Regions from separate parts of the Clostridium sp. Marseille-Q7071 genome, predicted to be linked through region 1. Evidence: riboswitches for the same ligand, from Rfam matches in the RefSeq annotation. Region 1 holds a riboswitch; each other region holds the start of a gene.
The links. Region 1 has a riboswitch for S-adenosylmethionine ahead of ACWPW7_RS22555 (MetQ/NlpA family ABC transporter substrate-binding protein). Riboswitches for the same ligand answer to the same signal wherever they lie in the genome.

Region 2: linked by a shared signal. The riboswitch ahead of ACWPW7_RS01605 (methionine ABC transporter ATP-binding protein) and the one ahead of ACWPW7_RS22555 (MetQ/NlpA family ABC transporter substrate-binding protein) in region 1 are both predicted to bind S-adenosylmethionine.
Region 3: linked by a shared signal. The riboswitch ahead of metK (methionine adenosyltransferase) and the one ahead of ACWPW7_RS22555 (MetQ/NlpA family ABC transporter substrate-binding protein) in region 1 are both predicted to bind S-adenosylmethionine.

The regions. Positions count from the first base shown of each region.
Region 1 is NZ_CBCOPR010000001.1:4,747,709-4,753,796, forward strand. Features, by position in the region: gene ACWPW7_RS22545 (methionine ABC transporter permease) at 1-465, opposite strand, end outside; gene ACWPW7_RS22550 (methionine ABC transporter ATP-binding protein) at 452-1,468, opposite strand; gene ACWPW7_RS22555 (MetQ/NlpA family ABC transporter substrate-binding protein) at 1,488-2,327, opposite strand; SAM riboswitch class I at 2,464-2,574, opposite strand; SAM riboswitch class I at 2,699-2,809, opposite strand; SAM riboswitch class I at 2,934-3,044, opposite strand; gene ACWPW7_RS22560 (VanZ family protein) at 3,312-3,830, shown strand; partial or broken gene ACWPW7_RS22565 (helix-turn-helix domain-containing protein) at 4,009-4,385, shown strand; gene ACWPW7_RS22570 (RNA-guided endonuclease TnpB family protein) at 4,725-6,088, opposite strand, start outside.
Region 2 is NZ_CBCOPR010000001.1:351,679-357,766, reverse strand. Features, by position in the region: gene ACWPW7_RS01630 (phospho-sugar mutase) at 1-235, shown strand, start outside; gene ACWPW7_RS01625 (hypothetical protein) at 406-672, opposite strand; gene ACWPW7_RS01620 (oligosaccharide flippase family protein) at 918-1,892, shown strand; gene ACWPW7_RS01615 (hypothetical protein) at 1,927-2,346, shown strand; gene ACWPW7_RS01610 (lipopolysaccharide biosynthesis protein) at 2,652-4,085, shown strand; SAM riboswitch class I at 4,155-4,257, shown strand; gene ACWPW7_RS01605 (methionine ABC transporter ATP-binding protein) at 4,696-5,661, shown strand; gene ACWPW7_RS01600 (methionine ABC transporter permease) at 5,654-6,088, shown strand, end outside.
Region 3 is NZ_CBCOPR010000001.1:232,770-238,857, reverse strand. Features, by position in the region: partial or broken gene ACWPW7_RS01065 (FecCD family ABC transporter permease) at 1-121, shown strand, start outside; gene ACWPW7_RS01060 (ABC transporter ATP-binding protein) at 123-896, shown strand; partial or broken gene ACWPW7_RS01055 (MATE family efflux transporter) at 1,023-2,363, shown strand; SAM riboswitch class I at 2,607-2,711, shown strand; gene metK (methionine adenosyltransferase) at 2,794-3,969, shown strand; gene recD2 (SF1B family DNA helicase RecD2) at 4,517-6,088, shown strand, end outside.

The DNA.
Region 1 (6,088 bases):
TATAGTAATTCCATTTATAAGCTGCGGAAGAGCTTCTGGTATAAGTATGTGAATTATTATCTCTATGGATTTAGCACCAGAGGCTACTCCTGCCTCTAAAACCCCCATATTTACCTCACTAAATGAAGCTTCTGAAAGCCTTGCATAAAAAGCTATTGCTGATACTGAAAGTGGCACTATAACTGCAGCTGGACCAATGGTTGTATGCATAATTGCGCTGCTAATTGGTATAAGCAGTACTAAAAGTATTATAAATGGTATTGATCTTGTAACATTTATAATGATCCCTGAAACTCCATTTAACATCCTGTTTTTAAAAAATAAGTGGTTAGAACTTAAAAAAAGTAAAAGTCCAAGGAGCCCGCCAATTATTATGGAAACTATTAGTGAAACAGAAACCATAATAAAAGTTTCATTAAGTGCTAATATTAATTCTTCAAAAAGGTTAAAATTATTGGATAACATGTCTAATCACCTCCGTACTATATGTGTTATTTTTTAAATATTGAATAGCTTCAGCTATACTTTCATCATTGCCGCTGATGGTTATATACAATGTTCCCATAGGTAAATCTCCAATGTACTCTATTTTTCCTTGAAGTATGCTGAAAATCACATTGTACTTACTTGAAAGTGTCGATAATATAGGCTCTGTAGCAGTTTCTCCAACATATTTAAGCTTTACAATGTGACCTTTTAAACTCTTAATAAGTTCTTCTGGCAACTGAAAATTTGAGGAATGTGCTAAAAGCTGTTTTGTATATTCATTTTGAGGATTTGCAAATAAATCGTAAACCAGCCTTTCTTCTACAACTTTTCCTTTATCCATTACTGCAACTCTATTACATATTGACTTTATGACCTCTAATTCATGAGTAATAATTACAATGGTCATTCCAAATTGTTCATTTATATCTTTGAGAAGCTTTAAAATAGATGCTGTAGTTTCAAGGTCAAGTGCTGAGGTTGGTTCATCACACAATAATATTTTGGCATTATTAGCCATTGCTCTTGCAATTCCTACTCTTTGCTTTTGTCCTCCGCTTAATTTTGAAGGGTAGACCTCAGCTTTATCTTTTAATCCAACAACCTGAAGAAGTTCATTAACCCTAATATTGATTTCTTCTTTAGTTTTACCAGCAGTTTTAAGTGAAAATCCAATATTCTCATAAACAGTTTTGTTTAAAACTAAATTAAAGTGCTGAAATATCATGCCTATTCCTCGTCTTAATTCTCTTAATTCTTTCCCTTTATAATTTATAATGTTTTTATTATTGATCATTATTTCCCCACTGGAAGGCTTCTCTAAAAGATTAATTGTTCGTAATAATGTACTTTTTCCAGCACCACTTGAACCAACTATTCCGAATATATCCCCTCTTTTAATTCTGAGGGAAACATCTGAAACAGCATGAAGTTCATCGCTTTTTTGTTTGAATTTCACATTAATATTTTTAAGTTCTATCATTCAACATGACTCCTTTTTATTAATAATCAGCTGGCTTTTGAAAAGCTTTATATTGTCCCTTAGGATCATCAATTACTGATTTAAACTTAGAAGATTTAACTACCTCTAATACATCTTTTGATAACTGAGAATCTGCATCTTCTGTTCTTACTGCTATAACATTTATATATCCATCACTAAGTTTTTCATTATATAAAGCTTCGCTAGGGTTAAGTCCTGCAGCAATTGCAAAGTTCCCATTTATAACTGCTAAATCTGCGCTATCTAAAGTCCTTGGAAGCTGTGGTGCTTCTATAAGCTTAAACTCAAGCTTTTTGGGATTCTCTGAAAGATCTTTTTCTGTTGCTATTGAATTTTCAACTTTAGGATCTATTGTAATAAGCCCTGCAGCTTCTAGTACCTTTAATGCTCTTGTTAAATTTGTAGGATCATCCGGTATTGTAACTAGAGCACCTTCTTTTAGTTCATCTAAGGATTTAACTTTATTTGAATAAACTCCCATACCTGCTGTTGGTATTTCTGCAATTGCAGTTAAATTTAAATTATTTCCAGCGCCAAATTTCTCAAGATACACAGAATGCTGAAACATATTGAGGTTAATTTCTTTATTTGCAAGTGCTTTGTTGGGTTGAACATAATCACTAAATTCCTTAATAGTTATCTTATAGCCCTTTTCTTCTAGGGAAGGTTGAATTGCATCTTTAAACATGTCACCATAAGGTCCAGCACACACACCTACTATTATGTCTTTTGCCGGAGCATCAGTTGTAGTTTTTAGGTCATTAGTCTTTCCACATGCTATTAGGCCTAAACTTAATGCAAGCGCCGCTGCTAATGATAGTATTTTTTTTGATTTCATTTTAATCATCCTTTCAATTCACATTTTTATTAATATATTTAATCAAACACTATAAAAAAAAGCTGTTCTCCTATAAGGAAAACAGCAATGATTAAATTTAATAAGCAATAAAATTGCATTATAAAATTTGCTGACATCCTTATCTCTCAGATTTTACAATCTGCAGGAATTGACACCACTACATTCGAATGAGAATGCTGGTTGTCGGGTATCATTGGGCCAGTCCCTCCACCACTCTGGATAAGTTATATTTAGTTATTAACATTTTAATTATTTAATTCTTTTATGTAATAAAAAAGCTGCTCTCCTATAAGGAAAGCAGCATGATTAACTTTAATAAACAATAAATTGTATCATAAAATTTGCTGACATCCTTATCTCTCAGATTTCACAATCTGCAGGAATTAACACCACTACATTCGAATGAGAATGCTGGTTGTCGGGCTTCATAGGACCAGTTCCTCCGCCACTCTGGATAAGTTATATTTAGTTATTAATATTTTAATTCTTTAATTCTTTTATATAATAAAAAAGCTGCTTTCCTATAAGGAAAACAGCATGATTAACTTTAATAAACAATAAATTGTATCATAAAATTTGCTATCGTCCTTATCTTTCAGATTTTACAATCTGTAGGAATTAACACCATTTCATTCGAATGAGAATGCTGGTTGTCGGGTATCATTGGGCCAGTCCCTCCACCGCTCTAGATAAGTTATATTTAGTTATTGGATTTATTATATTATCCATAACAGTAATTGTCAACACTTTTCTAAATAAAATTTTATTCCAGTTCTCTTACATTCCACTTAACAAATAGTATAAGTCCTAAATTAATTATTGCTGTCTAGTTGCTACTGCTGTTGAAAAGTCTGATACACTCCCCAGCATATTCCTTGGCGCTTATTTTTGTATAAATGCTAAATTGACTCGACACCTCGTGATATAATAAATAAAGCATTCAAATACGAAGGAGGCATTCACATGAAAAAAGCAGGTAAAATTCTTTTATATCTTTACTTCATCGTTTTGATCTGGATATTGCTTTTTAAATTTTCAGTTTCGCTGAATGATGTACTTAATCGAGTATTTTCTGGTGAGCAATTACGACATATTAACTTGATACCATTTGGAGCGTCAGGTGGCGTCAAAGAAGTTGTCTACAATATTATTATTTTTGTTCCCTTAGGTATTTTGATAGAAATAGTGAACAAAAAAAGTTCAATGGTTAAAAATGCCATCTATATTTTATTGTTTAGTCTTTTTATTGAAGTGAGTCAATCCATTTTAGCGGTCGGCGCTACGGATATAACTGATCTCTTGACTAACACTCTTGGTGGAATCTTAGGCATACTGATTTATACAACTTTAAGAAAGGTATTCAATTCAGAAAAATTAGATAAGGTACTGATAGTGATAGGTATAGTGCTTTTTGTTTTGGCTATACTATTCGTTTTATTTTTAGTATTTATTATGGGAATTCGCATTAAATTTCTAGGTTGAACGAGACTCAGCTGTTACCTTTAAAGCCAGAACAAAAATTAAAACTCAGTAGCGAATCGTTATTGAATTTACGGAACTCTGCAGAAATGTAGGGTGTTTTTAATTTTAAGCGATAATATAATTAGCTAACTAAAATTATCATAGAATGATAGAAATATCAAATGAAAGGAGTTTGTCATTAAATTATGGTCATATTAAAATGGGGAAAAATAGGCATATTACTTTAACTGCCTCAGATTCCAATGCAATACAAAAAGCCCACAATATTTTAACAAAAGAAGCCTGCAATCCTCCTACCATTAAAAGCTTAAGTAAAATGGTATTTCTAAATGAACAAAAATTAAAAGCAGGCTTTTTAGCAAAATATCATATGTGTATTAGTCAATATACTACTTCCATTAAAATGACAATGGCAGAAAATCTATTAACTACAACAGAATTAAGTATTGATGAAATATCTAAAATCCTTGGATATAATTATAGTGGAAACTTCGTAAAAATGTTTAAAAAGTTCACGGAAAAACACCACTAGCTTTTAGAAAAATGAAGGGTTAAGATGAAGTTCTAAAACCAATAAAAACATCTTACTTTTTCTTATCACTATCCTAACACCTCTAATTTATGTAACTGCTAAGACTGTTGATAATTTGTAACAGCTATATTACATTCTTCGCAGCTGAATCTCTCACGACTAAAGTCATAAGGTTCTTAGGTACTATCCAAACTTCTTTTGGATAGCCGATAATTGCTAAAGCAATATCGGTTAACACCAAATACTGGCTTGGTTTCCCTAAGACTTTATCGGGCAAAGTTTCCGTTGAAACTATTATCACCCTACGGGGTTTATCATATTGGCTCGGTTCAAAACCATATGCCCCAAAGTAGTATAGACTTTTAGAGTCCTATGCTACTTATTTGTTTTTTATCTAATTTTCTAATTCTTTTTATTTCTTTATTATGCAACTTGAAGAAGTTTTCAAAAGTTGCATTTGCTCTATCTATATCTACTTCTTTTAAGTTATCCTTTGTATTCATTATTAGAAATGCAGAATACATATCTCTTTGAATATTTCCTTGTTCAAATTCATTCCAACGTTTTGATAATGGCTTTTTAACATAAGTTTCTGTGAAGTGTTCAAATTGACTTGCTTTAACTTTGTAAGTATTTATTTTCTTAATTGAAAGACTGTAGTATTGAAGTTTCTTATCTATAAGAGTTATAAGCATACTCGGGGCTTTGTTACTAAGAGATTTTCCAAATCTTTTCTTGCGATTAATCTTTCCAGTTTTCTCATTTATAGTAATTTCTTTTGCCTTTTTTTGAAGTCCTTTAAAATTCATAGTTTCAACTCTTACATCAAGACCAAGAGAAAGTATGTGATTAGCAAGTTTATTATGAGATTGTTTTCTCTTATCGGCTATTTTCCTTTGAATTTCAGAAAGTGCAAATTTAGTTTTGATATAACTTTTACTTTGAACCCATTTGTCACGATTTCCTACTTTAATTGTGCCATCTTCATTATATTTGTTAGGATTATTTGCTCTACGTTGTCTATCAAGTTTTCTTTGAAGAGCTCTTTTAAGTTTTTCGTCTATATTTATATCTTCTGCAAGTTCTAATATTTTAACTTCTTTTTCACTTGCTATAGCAAGAGTAGAAGTACCAATATCTAGGCCTACACGAGAATTTTCATCAGTAGAAACCTTACGGTTGTTCTTTTTTGGTGGAACACCCTCGAAAGTCATTTGAACAAAATATCTATTTTTACCGCGGATAACTTTTTTGACAAGTTTGCAAAACTTTAATTTATCTAAAAAACATTGATTTGCATACTCGTCATTTCTTTTTATGATTACTGGCATTGTTAGCCCAAGCCATTCCATTACGTTTCTATCTTCAAAATATCTAAAGCCTGTGATATTTCCTTTTTCACGTACAGAATAGAACTTACTGAAATCTTTAAATCTAACTTTCTTAGCTTCTCCAAACATTAGTTTTTCAAAAGAAGTAAAAGAACGTTCTGCGATTTCTTGAACCATTTGAGAACCTAAGTTTTGTTTAAACTTTTGCCCCATAGGTTTCACATATTTGTTTAGATCAAACTTAGTTACACCAAAATCTTTTCTAAGTTTATTGAACATTGCATTACGTTTTTTACCTTTTTCCATTTTCATTGCAAGACCATATTCTTTTTGTCTTTGCATTAATCTATATCTTGAAAGAATCTCTCCAAGACAAGTATTGTAGATTTGACGAG
Region 2 (6,088 bases), 4.4 Mb from region 1:
AGACTATAAATTAGGATTTGCTAAGACTTTAGAGAATAATAATATAAAGAATATAAGTTTACCTAAATCAAATGTTATCAAGTTTATATTGGAGGATGGCTCTTGGATTGTTATAAGACCTTCTGGTACAGAACCTAAGATAAAAATTTATATATCAGCTAGAGGAAATTCTCTTAAATCTTGTGAAGAAAAATTAGGTAACTTAAAACAATATGTAATGAATAAGTTAGAGTGAATAAGAGATATAAGCTAATAGTTGAAAATAAATTTTGTACTTTAGAAATTAAAAATGTGTTTTAACATTTATAAATATTTTTTCATTCTACCTAATATATAAAAAACGTGAGTTTTTAAACTCACGTTTTTTATATATTAGGTAGGATTTATGAAATGAAATTTTTATTCTTAATACTTTGAATAGTATTCATAATCATTATGTATATAGTTTGTATCTTTACTATCAATAGATAGATCTTCATGAAATTCATTTAAATATACATTGGTATTAAAATCACAATTGCAATGATTTTCCACAGGTAAATAATGATAAGTCCAATCTTTTATCGTATCTTTTTTTTCATAAGATAATTCAATATCATAGGAGATACTATGAAAATTATTATGGTTTTCAGATTCTAATGGATAAACTAGAGGAATGGATTTTTTCTTCATGAGAAAACCTCCTTAATACTCTTTATAACTATATATTGTTCAAAATATAAAGAATTTATGTATAAGGATTAAAATTTTGTAGAAAAGGGTTTAAAGCACAAAAGTAGAATATAGGTATAAAAGTTATAGAATAATCTTGTTTAAACTAAGCCTTATAGTTTAGTTTATTTTTTTAAATTATAAAATTAAAGTCTCCATTATTTTTTATAATGGATTTTACTAGATAGGATTTAAGGGGTTTAATTATGAGTAATAATAATTTATTTAAAAAATTTTTATCATTTTCTATTGGAAGCTGGATAGCTATTATAATAGGATTTTTTCAATCAATGATTATCACAAGACTTATAAAAACTCACGATTTAGGTGTTTTTAAAATGTTTGAAATGTATACAAGCGTTGCTATGGCTTGTATTATTTGTGGTACTGATAGTGCTTTTATTAGATTTTTTTATGATGATGGTGAAAATCATAGAAAGAATTTACTTTTTAAATGTTTAAAAACGCCTTTTATAGTTAATCTTATTTCTATATTATTTTTAATTATATTTGGAAATGCTATTAGCTCATATTTATTTGAAGGTAATAAAAGAATAATTATACTATTAGGGCTACATACTACTTTCTTAATACTTAATAGGTTTTCCACAACCATAATTAGAATGAAGCAAAAAGGAAAAACTTTTTCAGCGTTAGTAGTAGCACAGAAAATCTCAAATTTAATTTTTATAATAGTTTATAGTATTAGATATGGTAGTAATTTTATGACCTTAGCATATGCAGCTTTTTTCTCAAATTTAGTAATGACACTTATTGCTATATTGGTAGAATTAGAAATATGGAATCCTTTCACTTTAAAAAATCACCAAAATGGTAAAGCTCAAAAAGAAATTTTAAATTATGGCGTTCCATTAGCTTTTACAACATTAATATCAATTTTATTTCAAACGGCAGATATAGGAACTATAGAGTATTTTTGTAAAAAATCAGAAGTTGGAATTTATGGTTCAGCATTATTTGTTATAACAATAATTGATATAGTTAAAAGTTCTTTTTCTACATTTTGGACACCTGTGGCTTTTGAAAAATATAAAAATGAACCTGAAAATGTAAAATTTTTTGAGAACATGAATCAAATTATAACCATAGTCATGTTTTTAGGAGGAATACTCTTAATACTTTTTAGAGATTTAATAATACTTATTCTTGGTAGAATATAGAGTAGCAAGATTTATTATTCCATTTTTAACACTTATGCCAATAATGTACGCCATATCTGAAACAACTGTTATAGGAATTAATTTTCTTAAAAATCCTAAAGCTCATATTCATATTTCAGTAGTATGTCTTGTATTAAACTTAATAGGGAATATCATATTAGTTCCTATGTATGGAGGAAAGGGAGCAGCTATTTCTACAGGGCTTTCTAACATTATATTTTTTATAATGAGAACTTCTATTTCACTAAAGCATTTTAAAGTAAATTATCACTTAAAGAAATTTTCAATTATAACATTGGCATTTACATCTTATGTACTATATGCAACTTTTAATAAGGTTAATATGATTTATATATTTATAGGAATTGGAGAGCTTTTATTATTATATATACTTTATAAAGATTATATAAATAGGGGAATATCAATATTTATTAAAAAGTATATTAAGAAATAGTTTATATATACTACAGCAAAATTAAAAACATCTTAATTTATTATATGAAAAATTAAGATGCTTTAACTAATTGAGAATTAATTTCGACCTTAAATGTCAATTGTCCTCGTCAATTCTCCATTGACAAAGTTGTTAATTAAAATATTTAAAGGCATAGCTATACTTAGATATACAACAACTTTTTAACCATTATGACTATATGTTAAGGGAACTAAAATATTGACATAATAATATAGAAGTATAAAATAAAGTTATATGTCTTTTAAGACAACTATAAAGAGAACGTTAAATGAAGGAGAACTATTATGAAGAAGGATAGTTTGATAAGTAAGTTTTTATCTTTTTCCATTGGAAGTTGGATTAGCATTCTTATAGCAGTTGTAACAACTCCTATAACTACTAGACTTTTATCACCAGAGGAATTTGGTAAATTTTCAATGTTTGAGTTATACACAAATATAACAATGGCTTTTATAATTTGTGGAATAGACCAAGCCTTTGTTAGATTTTTTTATGAAGAGAAAGAGGAGGACAGAAAGAACTTACTCTTTAGTTGTTTAAAAATTCCTTTTATACTAAATATAGCTTCTATATTGATATTAGTTTTATTTGGCAAACAAATATCTAACTATTTATTTGGAGAATATAGTATAAGAATAATTATATTATTAATAGTACATACAACATTTCTAATACTTAATAGATTTGCAACTATGCTAATTAGAATGCAGCAAAAGGGAAAAGCATATTCTGCACTTTTAATAGCACAGAAAGTTTCAAATTTAATATTTATACTTCTATCAGCAGGATTTTTTAACAGAGATTTTAGAACACTAGCTTATGCAGCCTTTTTCTCTAATCTTGTAGTTACATTGGTGGGGGTAGTGGTAGAACTTAATTATTGGAACATATTTACTTTAAATAAAAAAGATTATAAGAGAAGTCAAAAAGAAATATTAGAATATGGAATACCATTGCTATTTACTTTTGTAATCACTTGGCTTTTCCAATCAGCAGATAAAATAGCGATTAAACATTTTAATGACTTGAATGAAGTTGGAATATATGGATCAGCTTTTAAAATTATTTCTATATTAAATATAATTCAAAGTTCTTTTACAACATTTTGGGTTCCAGTAGCATTTGAACGTTATGAAAAAGATCCTAATGATACAAAGTTTTTTGAGAAAATGAACTTATTAATAACAGTGGTAATGATGCTTGGAGGCATACTTCTAATATTATTTAGAGATTTAATAATATTATTACTTGGTAAAGAATATAGAAGTGCTATTTTCTTAATTCCATTCTTAAGTTTTATGCCAATAATGTACACAATATCTGAAACTACTGTTATGGGAATTAATTTCCTTAAAAATCCTAGATCACATATATATATTGCAGCAGTATCATGCATAGCTAATATAATAGGTAATATTATATTAGTACCTATATATGGTGCAAAAGGTGCAGCTATTTCAACAGGAATTTCTTATATAATATTCTTTGCTATGAGAACTTTTATATCTTTAAAGCATTTTAGAGTTAACTATCATATAAAGGAATTCTCTATAATGACCGTAGCATTAACACTCTACGTATTATACTCAACTTTTATGGAAGTTAACTTAGTTTATATACTTATAGGAATAGGTGAAATCATTCTGTTAATGGTTGTATATAAGGATTATTTAGGAGAAGGACTAAAAAAACTCAAATTAAAATTGAAAAAAAATTAAAAGTACTTGAAAAAAATTTAAAATAGATATAGAATAGTATGTAAGAAAAAAATAATAAAAAAATAATAACACTTATTAAGAGTGGTGGAGGGACTGGCCCTATGAAACCCGGCAACCAGTACATTATGTACATTGGTGCTAAATCCTGCAACGTTATGTTGAGAGATGAGGATACTTTGGTATATCAAGCCCGAGGATTTCCTCGGGCTTTAATTTATTTATTCGCGAATAATATTTATTATACAATATTTACTATTTTTAGATAATATTTATCATCTAATATATATAAGATAAAACAATTAATTAAGATACAATATCTATTTCCTGCTAGTAAGATATAAAATTCGACTTAAGTTTGAGTTATTACTATATTCTGATGAAATAATAAAATGAAAGCTGTAGTGATACATTCACAAGTCAATTTTTGAAGATACTAAATAAGTATCTTAGAATATAAGCAGCTAATTATAATAATTAGTAATTTATATCTAGAACTTTATTGATTTCTTTTATGATAGAAAAAAGTTTTTAGTAATATTAAAAATTATTCACAATTATGAAATAGATATAGTGTATAGCAAATTATGTACTAAAAAAAGGGGTGATACTTTTGATAGAAATTTTGTCAGTAGAAAAAAGCTTCGGAGACTTAAAAGTACTGAAGGATATAAACTTAAAGATAAATAAAGGAGAAATATTTGGCATAGTTGGTCATAGTGGTGTAGGTAAGTCTACATTACTAAGATGTCTAAATAAACTAGAAAAGTATGATAGTGGCATTATAAAAATAGAAAATAGAGAAATAAATAACTTGCAAGGAAAGGAACTGAGAGAATTTAGAAAAAATTTAGGAATGATTTTTCAAAATTTTTCTCTTCTTGAAAGGAAAACTGTATTTGAAAATATTGCGTTACCATTAGAATGCTGGGGATTTGATAAAAATTATATAAAGTCAAAAGTTTTAGAACTATTAAAGGTAGTTAATTTAGAAGATAAAGTTAATTCTAAACCTAAAGAGCTTAGTGGAGGACAAAAACAAAGAGTAGCAATAGCTAGGGCATTAGCTTTAGATCCGCATATACTTTTATGTGATGAAGCAACTTCTGCATTGGATCCAAAAACAACTAAGGATATACTAAATCTTCTTAGAGAGATTAATGAAAGACTTAACATAACTATAATTATAGTTACTCATCAAATGGAAGTAATAAGAGAAGCTTGTAATAGGGTTGCAATTATGGAGAGTGGAGAAATAGTAGAGATGGGAGAGGTTGAAGAGCTTTTTATAAAGCCGCCTAAAGCTTTAAAAAGATTGATAGGAGAGGAAGAAATTGTTCCAGCTAGTGGAGTAAATATAAAAATATTTTTTCCTAAAGAAGCATCTAATGAAAGCATTATAACTTCTATGGCAAGAGAATTAAATATTGATATGTCTATAGTGTGGGGAAAGCTTGAAAGATTTAGAGACGATGTGCTAGGAAGTCTCGTAATTAATATTGATAATTGTAATAAAGAAAAAGTTATTGATTATCTTTCAACTAGAAATATATCTTGGGAGGTGATTAATAATGAGTAGTGAGATTATAACCCTATTAAAAGGTATATTATTAAAAGGTTTTTTAGAGACTTTATATATGGTATTTTGGTCTACAATATTTGCTGTAATATTGGGGTTTTTATTAGCATTAGTATTGACAGTTACTAATAGAGATGGATTAAAGCCTAATAGATTAATATATAAAGCTCTAGATGTGGTTATAAATATTTTAAGATCATTTCCTTTTATAATATTAATAATAGCCATAATTCCTTTGACTAAAGTTTTAACAGGATCAATAATTGGTGAAAAAGCAGCGATTGTACCTTTAACTATAGGAGCGGCACCTTTTGTCGCAAGGGTAGTAGAGTCAGCATTAAATGAGGTAGATAAATCATTGATAGAAGCAGCCAAATCCTTTGGAGCCAGCAACTTTCAAATATTATTTAAAGTAATAGTAAAGGAA
Region 3 (6,088 bases), 4.5 Mb from region 1:
ATTGGCAAGAACAATCATACCAAAAGGTGAATTGCCAATTGGTATTGTCACAGCTCTTCTTGGTGCTCCTATGTTTATGTATATGTTAATTAAGAAAAGTTACGGATTTGGAGGAAAATAATATGAATTTAAAAGTTGATAATATGCAAGTTGCACTTTCAGGAGCTGATATTATAAAAGACATTTCTCTCTATGTTGGTAGTGGACAATTTGTTGGTATTATTGGGCCTTTTAATGGATGTGGAAAATCCACTTTGTTAAAAAGTATATATAAAGTAATTAAGCCTAAACAAGGATCGGTATTTTTAGATGAGAAAGATGTTTTAAAATCTAGTCCAAAGTCAATTTCCAAAACAATGGGAGTTGTTGGACAATTTAATGATATGAGTTTTGACTTTACTGTATATGAAATGGTCATGATGGGTAGAACCCCTCACAAAAATTTAATGCAATCAAATAATAAAAGTGATTATGAAATTGTTAATGAAGCCCTTAAGAAAGTAGATTTAGTTTCATATTCAAATAGAAGTTATCTAACTCTTTCCGGCGGTGAAAAACAAAGAGTTATATTAGCTAGAGCTATTGCTCAGCAACCTAAATTTTTAATACTTGATGAACCAACAAATCATTTAGATATTAAATACCAATTACAAATTTTATCAATTGTTAAGTCTTTAAAAGTTGGCACTTTGGCTGCATTACATGATCTTTCTCTTGCTGCAACCTATTGTGATATTTTATATGTTTTAAAAAGTGGAGAAGTAATTGCAAATGGAGTTCCTAATGAAATTCTAACAAAAGAGCTTATAAAGCACGTATATGAAATTGATTGTGAAATTTATAAGAATCCTGTAACTGGTGGACTAGCTATTGCTTACAATCCTATATTAAATTGAACATAATTTATTTCAATAATTTAAAGATATATAGATTACTTTAAATTATGTGAAAAAAGAAAAAATGCTATTCTAGAAGACGAAATTTAAGTTTTTAACTTAAATAGATATTTGGAGGTGTTTGATTTGGAAACTGATATGACAAAAGGGAAGCCAATGAAGATGATCATTCGATTTGCAATTCCAATGTTTATTGGTAATTTGTTTCAGCAATTTTATAATATTGTTGATACAATTATTGTGGGTCGATTTGTGGGAAAAGAGGCATTAGCTGCTGTTGGTTCATCCTTTGCAATTATGACATTTGTGACATCTATTTTGATTGGGCTTTCTATGGGAGCGTCTGCACTTTTTTCTCAACTTTTTGGTGCAAAGCGATATGAAGAATTGAAAAAAGCAATTTCAACTTCCTTTATATTTATTTTTATTATAAGCATTACGCTTACGGTAATAACATCTCTATTTATGGGGCAAATAATTCAGTTGTTTCAAATGCCACCAGAAACAAGAGCATATGCTGCTGATTATTTGAGATTTATATTTGCAGGGCTAATTTTTTCAGGAGTTTATAATGCATTTTCTTTTTTACTTAGAGCTATTGGCGATTCCAAATCCCCACTTTACTTTTTAATTTTATCTGCTGTAATCAATATAATTTTAGACTTGGTTTTTACTATAATATTAAATATGGAAGTAACAGGTGTTGCATTGGCAACATTTATTGCTCAGGTATTTCAGCGGTTAGCTGTGCTGTGTATGCAATTAAACGTATAGATTTTATTAAATTTAAGCGTCAAGATATTGTATTTGATAGGCAGATGTTTAAAACAGTTGCTAGTTATTCTATTTTAACTGCTGTACAACAATCTGCATCAAGCTTTGGTATGATGATGATTCAAAGTATCGTTAATACTTTTGGTGCTATAGTAATGGCGGTACTTTGCAGCTGCTTCAAAGATTGATTCTTTTGCTAATATACCTATGCAGGATTTTGGTAATGCTTTTTCTACCTATGTTGCGCAAAATAAAGGTGCAGGAAATATGAAAAGAATTCGTGAAGGGATCCGTGGTGTTTCAAAAGTTATAGTTATATTTTCGCTGGCTATTTCTATACTGGTTTTTGTTTTTGCACCACAGTTGGTATTAATTTTCGTTAAGAAGGAAGCTATTGATGTTATTGAAGTTAGCGTGTATTATTTACGTATTGTATGTGTTACTTATACATTGCTTGGATTTTTACAAATGTTTTATGGGTTTTATCGTGGACTTGGCGAAGTTAATGTGTCTATTATTCTCACTTTTGTTTCCCAAGGAACTAGAGTACTCTTGGCATATGGTCTTGCAATAACACCTTTAGGATTTACTGGGATATGTTTAGCAATTCCTATTGGATGGTTTTTATCAGATACCTTAGGTATTTTTACGTATAAAAAAATTATGGGGAGAGAGGAAGGGATAGTAATTTAGAATTTATTAAGTTTATTTAATAGAGACTTTGACTGAAAATAAATTGCAATTACTTTTGACTTAAAATAAGTTATACCTAGATTATGTATATATTGCAAAAGACATCCTTATAGAGTGTCTTTTTGTAATATATGTAAGATTTGTGGGAAAATTTTCTCCTTAATATAATTTACAGTAGCAATGTTGACAGGGAAATGACATTATGTTAGTATTTATCTAGTAAACTTAATAATAAAATATTTACTCTTATCAAGAGAGGTGGAGGGAAACGGGCCCTGTGAAACCCGGCAACCGGTGCGTATGTACAACGGTGCCAATTCCTGCGGAAGTAATTCTGCAAGATAAGAGAGTGCAAGTATGTATATTTAGCCTCTTCTTATCTAAGAAGAGTTTTTTTATTTTATAAACGTAGTGAGGAGGAGATTAAGAAATGAGAAGATTATTTACTTCAGAGTCAGTTACAGAAGGACATCCAGATAAAATGTGTGATCAAATATCAGATGCGGTTTTAGATAGTATATTAGAGAACGATCCTAATGCTAGAGTAGCTTGTGAAACAGCAGTAACTACTGGTATGGTTATGGTTATGGGAGAGATAACTACTAATTGTTATGTAGATATTCCAAAGGTAGTTAGAAAAACTGTAGAAGAAATAGGGTATACAAGGGCTAAATTTGGATTTGATTGCAATACTTGTGCTGTATTAACATCTATTGATGAACAATCTCCAGATATAGCTCAAGGTGTTGATGAGGCAATAGAAAAAAGAGGACAAGAAAAAGAGGAAATTGAAGCTGTAGGAGCTGGAGATCAGGGAATGATGTTTGGATTTGCTACATCTGAAACTGAAGAATATATGCCTCTTCCAATAGCTATGGCTCATAGATTATCAAGAAGATTGGCAGAAATTAGAAAAAACGGAACTTTATCATATTTAAGACCAGATGGAAAAACTCAAGTTACAGTTGAATATGAGGATGAAAAACCAGTAAGAATAGATACAATAGTTATATCAACTCAACATTGCCCAGATGTTTCTCAAGAGCAAATTTATGAAGACTTAATGAAACATGTTATAAATGCTATAGTACCATCTGAATTATTAGATGAAAATACTAAATACTATATTAATCCAACTGGAAAGTTTGTTATAGGTGGACCACAAGGTGATTCAGGATTAACAGGAAGAAAAATAATTGTTGACACTTATGGTGGATACGGAAGACATGGCGGTGGAGCATTCTCAGGAAAAGATCCAACAAAAGTTGACCGTTCAGCTGCATATGCTGCAAGATGGGTGGCTAAAAATCTAGTAGCTGCAGGAGTTGCATATAAACTAGAAGTAGAACTTGCATACGCTATAGGAGTAGCTAATCCTGTATCAATTGAAGTTGATACTTTTGGAACAGGAAAGGTATCAGATGATAAGATTGTCGAAATAATTAAAGAAGTATTCGATTTAAGACCTGGTGCTATAATAAAAGAATTAGAATTAAGAAGACCGATATACAGACAAACAGCTGCTTATGGACACTTCGGAAGAACAGACTTAGATCTTCCATGGGAAAAATTAAGTAAAGTAGCTCAAATTAGAAGATATATATAGTAATAAAACCCTGTACTTGATTTAGTACAGGGTTTTATTTTATATATAATGCTACATATATTAATCATTAAATAGAAAATTGTTAATTTACATTTAAAAGGTTTGTAATGATTCTGAAATGGTAAAAATATATTATGAATAGGGTATATTATATTTAATTCACAATTTACAATGCAAAATTCACAATTAATGCAAAATTCACAATTATGGACATTTCTCAGCAGAATCTGAGAAATTTAAAATTGATTTATTTTTAAAGTGACATAGTCACTTTAATTAAAAGATCTATTTAAAGAAATTAATTTACAGAATTAATTTCAACTATAGTTGTCAATTGTCAATTCTTAATTCTCCATTGATTAAACTATTCCCTAGAGGTGAAGAACTAATTTTTCCCTTAATTGTGAATTGTGCATTATTTTAGGTTGTACATTGAAATACTTTAATAAGGCAATTAGATTTATCTATATATTGGGTTTAAAATTAGAAACCCTATAAGGGGCTATGTTATAATTAATCAAAAGAAGAATTTTTAGGAGAGATTTTCATGACAGATATAACAGGGATAATAGATGATATTGTCTTTAAAAATGAGGATAATGGTTATACCATTGCCAATATAAGAAATGGTAATATTAAAAAAACTATTGTAGGTATAATCCCTTATATTAGTGAAGGTCAGCATTATAAGGTAACTGGAGAGTGGGTAATTCATCCTAAATTTGGTGAACAGCTAAAAGTACTAAGTATTGAAGAAATTTTACCAAGTAGTATTTTAGGGATAGAGAAGTATTTAGCTAGTGGGGTTATCTCAGGAATAGGACCTGTTACTGCAAAAAAGATAGTTGATTTTTTTGGAGAAAGAACTTTAGAAGTTTTAGATAATAATATAGAGCGATTAAGAGAAATTAATGGTATAGGGGAGAAAAAAATTGAACTTATAATGAAATCTTATTCCTCACAAAAAGAACTTAGAAGCATTATGATTTTTTTTCAAACCTATGGAATCTCCGCTAATCAATGTATGAAAATATATAAAAGATTTGGAGCAAATTCTGTAGGAATTGTTAAAGAAAATCCATATATATTAACAGAAACTATATCAGGAATAGGTTTTAAAACAGCAGACAATATAGCAAAAAATTTAGGCATAGATAAAGATTCTCCTTTTAGAATTAAAAGTGGAATAAGATATGTTGTAAATGAATTTTGCCTTTTAGGAAACACATATATGCCATTAGAGAGGCTTATTGTTAGGTGTAAAGAGATTTTATCTGTTGATGAAGAAAACATTCAAAAATCCGTATATGATAGTGTTTTAGAAGGAAAATTAAAGATAGAGAATATATATGGAGAAAGTGCAGTTTTTACTATTCCATATCTTTATGCAGAATTGGGTGTAACAAGAAAAATTGTTGAACTTGCATCAAATTCCTATGATGAGTTAGAGGTTAATGGAGAAAAGGAAATAAAGTCTTTTGAAAAAGAAAATAATTTAAAGTTTGCAAAATCACAAATTGAGGCTATAAAAGGAGCAATATCTTATGGGGTTGAAGTTATTACAGGAGGTCCTGGCACAGGAAAGACTACAATAATTAACTGTATTGTTAGCATATTTGAAAAGGCTGGTATGAAGGTATTTATGGCTGCGCCTACAGGTCGTGCTGCAAAAAGAATGACAGAAGCTACTGGAAGAGAAGCCAAAACTATTCATAGACTTTTAGAGATAGGTGCAGGAGAAGAAGGTATTGAACTTTTGAGAGATGAAAGTAGTCCTCTTGTATGTGATGTTCTAATAGTAGATGAGGCTTCAATGATAGATATTAATTTAATGAATAACCTTTTAGGAGCAATATCATTGGGCACAAGATTAATAATAGTAGGAGATGTAGATCAACTTCCATCTGTAGGTCCAGGAAATGTGCTTAGAGATATTATAGAGAGTAATTCTATAAGGACTGTAAGACTTAATGAAATATTTAGACAGGGTAAAGAAAGTATGATAACAGTAAATGCTCACTTAATTAATGATGGTAAAATGCCTATGTTAAATAAAAAAGGTAGCGATTTTTATTTTATAGAATGTTATGATACAGAAAAGATATTAGAACAAATTATA